DNA from 2 places in the Mitsuokella jalaludinii genome. Region 1 is predicted to be linked to the other one. Evidence: riboswitches for the same ligand, from Rfam matches in the RefSeq annotation. Region 1 holds a riboswitch; the other holds the start of a gene.
The links. Region 1 has a riboswitch for ZMP and ZTP ahead of QDI87_RS02750 (L-lactate MFS transporter). Riboswitches for the same ligand answer to the same signal wherever they lie in the genome.

Region 1 (2,201 bases):
AGCCGCCAGAAGCTCTGGCAGAAGGGCGAGACGTCCGGCAACGTCCAGAAGGTCAAGGAGATCTCCTACGACTGCGACGGCGACACATTGCTCGTGCGCGTGCATCAGACGGGTGTCGCCTGCCATACGGGCACGTACACCTGCTTCAGCGGCCGCAAGCTCATGGGCGGGGAGGAGAAGGGCGTCGCCGTCGTGCCGCCGGCGAAGAAGGCGGACCTCGCCGCTGTCCTCTACGATCTCTACAACGTCATCCAGGACCGCCGCCTCAACCCGGTCGAGGGTTCCTACACGAACTACCTGTTCGACAAGGGCCAGGATAAGATCCTGAAGAAGGTCGGCGAAGAGGCCGTCGAGACGATCATCGCCTCGAAGAACAACGTGCGCAAGGAGATCCTCTATGAGATGGGCGACCTCTGGTATCACTGCCTCGTTCTGCTCGCTTACCACAACATCTCCCCGGAGGAGCTCTTCGCCGAGCTCATGGGCCGCAGGAAGGGCGCGAGCTACCACAAGTTCACCGGCAAGACCGGCGTGCGCCCAGACCTCTGATTGCGTCAGATAGCCTGCCTGTGGTATACTGGACAGAGTTTGCAAAGACCCTCGGTTTTTCCGGGGGCTTTTTTGTGGATCGGATGAGTAGATGAACCGGGAATCGAAAGGAAAACGAGAAATGACGAATGAGATGACACCAGAGCAGCGCCAGACGGGGCGCGCCCTCGCGCAGCTCCAGAAACGCATCCAGAAGATGCACGCGCTGCGCGACAAAATGAACGCGGGCCTCGCGCGCGTGACGGAGGCGAACCTCGACCTCGCGCTGACGCAGAAGAAGAACCTGCGCGCCCTCTCGGCCGAGTACGATGCGCTCGCCCAGGAAGTGCACTGTCTGCCGCCGCTCGATGCCGCTGCCGTACTCGAGGATGAGTACAACTACATCCTGACCATCGGCAACATCATCGAGACGACGCGCGAGCTCAAGAAGCGGTCCAAGATCGATGACGATGTACGTGAGAGCATCACGAGCGGCCTCGTGCAGTTCTATGAGGGCCTGCGCGGCGAACTCGCGCGTGCCGCCTATCAGAAAGAGCAGCAGCACAAGCAGCAGTAGAAAATTTTCTTTCTGTGACGTTTCTCTCTTGACGCCGCGCTGCAGAGCTCATATAATGAAGGTGTAAAAACAAAAAAGAAGCCTTGCAGGGCTGACGGATGAGTGGAATTGACCACATGTCCTGCAACGTTATGATCAGCCGACCGTCTGGGCAGGGCATCTGTTCCGGACGGTCTTTTTTGATTCTCCGCGGATGGATGCCCAAGGCAATTCTGGAGGTAGATCAAATGAGAAATCGCTGGCTTATCGCGCTGAGCGCCGTCGGGATCCACATCTCGATCGGCAGTGTCTATGCATGGAGCGTCCTGACGCGCCCCATCATGAAGGAGATGGGCTTCTCGCTCGCCGAGACGACCTGGACCTTCTCGTTGGCCATCCTGTTCCTCGGATTCTCCGCGGGCTTCCTCGGCAGCTTCGTCGAGAAGATCGGCCCGAAGAAGAGCGGCCTGATTGCCATGACGTTCTTCGGCGCGGGCATGCTCGGCACGGCTTACGCCATCTCGGCACAGAGTCTCACGCTCCTGTATCTCTTCTACGGCGTCATCGGCGGCATCGGCCTCGGTGTCGGCTACATCACGCCAGTCTCGACACTCGTCAAATACTTCCCGGATCACCGCGGCTTTGCGACGGGCCTCGCCATCATGGGCTTCGGCTTTGCGGCACTGATCGCCGGTCCTGTCATGCAGTACCTGACAGCGACGGTCGGCCTCGTCAACAACTTCCTGATCCTCGGCTGCGCCTACATGCTCATCATGGGTGCGTCTTCGCTCTATCTGAAGCCGCCGGTCCTCAAGGACAGCACGGGCAAGGTCACGCACATCCAGCAGGGTGTGACGGCCAATGAGGCGCTCAAGACGTGGCAGTTCGCCTCGCTCTGGTGGATCTTCTTCGTCAACATCACGTGCGGCATCGGCCTCCTGGCCGTTGCCTCGCCGATGGCCCAGGAAGTCATCGGCATGGATGCCGCAGCTGCCGCCTCGATGGTCGGCATCATCGGCGTCTTCAATGGCGGCGGCCGCATCGTCTGGTCGACGATCTCCGACTTCATCGGCCGCGGCCGCGTCTACATGCTCTTCTTCCTGCTCGAGGTCCTCGC
Region 2 (2,201 bases), 930 kb from region 1:
CGAACGGGAAGAAGGCGTCGGAGCCGAGGGAGACGCCAGTCTCTTTCTGGAGCCAGGCCTTCTTCTCTTCACGCGTGAAGACGGGCGGTTTCTCGGTGAAGACGCGCTTCCAGTCGTCCGTCTCCAGGAGGTCTTCCCACTCTTCGCCGATGTAGACATCGATGGCGTTGTCGCGGTCTGGGCGGCGGACTTCCGGCTTGAACGGCAGGTTGAGGACCTGCGGGCTCTGGCGCAGGAACCAGTTGTCGGCCTTCGTGCCGGCGAGGCGCGTGCAGTGGACGCGGCTCTGCTGGCCGGCGCCGATGCCGATGGCCTGGCCGTCCTTCGTGTAGCAGACGGAGTTGGACTGCGTGTACTTCAGCGTGATCAGGGCAATCAGTAGGTCGCGCTTTGCACTCTCTGGCAGGTCGTGGTTCTTCGTCACGATGTCCTTGAGGCAGTCTTCCGTGATGGCGACGTTGTTGCGCTTCTGCTCGAAGGTGATGCCGAAGACCTGCTTGCGCTCGAGCTCTTCCGGCTGATAGGAAGGATCCATCTGCAGGATCAGGTACGTGCCCTTGCGCTTCGATTTGAGGATCTCGAGTGCTTCCGGCGAATACGCGGGTGCGATGATGCCGTCGGAGACCTCGCGCTTGAGGAAGGAAGCCGTCTGGGCATCGCACTCATCCGAAAGGGCGACGAAATCGCCGTAGGAGCTCATGCGGTCGGCGCCGCGCGCGCGGATGTAAGCCGTGGCAATCGGGGAGAGCTCTACGCCTTCGACGAAGTAGACTTTCTCGAGGACGGGGGAGAGGGGAACGGCGACGGCAGCACCGGCCGGGCTGACGTGCTTGAAAGAAGCGGCAGCCGGAAGGCCGGTGGCTTCGCGCAGCTCGCGGACGAGCTGCCAGCTGTTCATCGCGTCGAGCAGGTTGATGTAGCCCGGGCGGCCGTTGAGGACGGTGAACGGCAGCTCAGCCTCATTCTCCATGAAGACGCGGGCTGGCTTCTGGTTCGGGTTGCATCCGTATTTGAGTTCCAGTTCTTTCATTTTGCGATTCCTTCCTTTTCACATACAAAAAAGCCGACACAAATCCAGGCTGTGCCCAGACGGTCGGCTCTTCTTCCCTGTGCTCCCTGTGGTCATCCACTTCCGTCAGTTGCACAGCATCTAGTTAAAATCTACCATTATGAGGGCATTTTGTCAAGGTCTGTCCTGGTCCGAAAAAATAACCGTCATCCCTGTTTTCTTCGGACTTTTTATGGTATGATTAAGGATGATAAATGTCATTCTATGATTTTGATTCAGTCAATTATGCTAGCAATTCTCAATTCAAGGGGGACTTCCATTATGTTGAAAAGTATTGCAGTCTTGACGAGCGGCGGCGACAGCCCAGGCATGAACGCAGCAGCTCGCGCTGTCGTCCGCACGGCTCTGTACGAGGGTGTCAAGGTATGGGGCATCCGCGGCGGCTATCACGGTCTGCTGGAAGAGGATATGTTTGAGATGAAGTCCAGGGACGTCAGTGATATCATCCAGCGCGGTGGTACGTTCCTCGGCACGGCACGCTGCAAACGCTGGAAGACGCCGGAAGGCCGCATGATGGGCTACAAGCACCTGACGGACCGCGGCATCGAGGGTCTCTGCGTCATCGGCGGTGACGGCTCCCTGCGCGGCGCTTCGCTGCTCTCGAAGGAGACGGGTATCCCTATCGTCGGCCTGCCGGGCACGATCGATAACGATGTCTGGGGCTCTGACTACACGATTGGCTGCGATACGGCTGCGAATACGATCATCGATGCAATCAACAAGCTGCGCGATACGGCTTCGGCCCATCGCCGCGTCATCGTCCTCGAGGTCATGGGCCGCAACTGCGGCTGGCTCGCTCTCGTCTCGGGCATCTCGGGCGGCGCGGAGTACATCCTCGTGCCGGAAGAGGAGTACAACCTCGATGAGATCTGCGACAACATGACGGAAGCCTACAAGAAGGGCAAGCGCTACATCCTCGTCGTCGTGGCAGAGGGTGCTGGCAGCGGCCAGGAGATTGGCCAGTACATCGCGGAGAAGACGCAGCTCGACACGCGCGTCTCGGTTCTTGGGCACATCCAGCGCGGTGGTTCGCCGTCGGTCATCGACCGCGTCCGCGCCAGCCAGCTCGGCGAGCAGGCTGCTCTCGCACTGATCTCGGGCCTGTCGGACATCGTCTTCGGCTACAGCAAGG

Region 2: another riboswitch for ZMP and ZTP. It lies ahead of QDI87_RS07215 (phosphoribosylaminoimidazolecarboxamide formyltransferase); the one in region 1 lies ahead of QDI87_RS02750 (L-lactate MFS transporter).

Annotation. Positions count from the first base shown of each region.
Region 1 covers NZ_CAKMXA010000001.1:608,052-610,252, reverse strand. The annotation lists gene hisIE (bifunctional phosphoribosyl-AMP cyclohydrolase/phosphoribosyl-ATP diphosphatase HisIE) at 1-549, shown strand, start outside; gene QDI87_RS02755 (hypothetical protein) at 671-1,105, shown strand; ZMP/ZTP riboswitch at 1,183-1,265, shown strand; gene QDI87_RS02750 (L-lactate MFS transporter) at 1,333-2,201, shown strand, end outside.
Region 2 covers NZ_CAKMXA010000001.1:1,540,929-1,543,129, reverse strand. The annotation lists gene QDI87_RS07215 (phosphoribosylaminoimidazolecarboxamide formyltransferase) at 1-1,030, opposite strand, end outside; ZMP/ZTP riboswitch at 1,077-1,153, opposite strand; gene pfkA (6-phosphofructokinase) at 1,331-2,201, shown strand, end outside.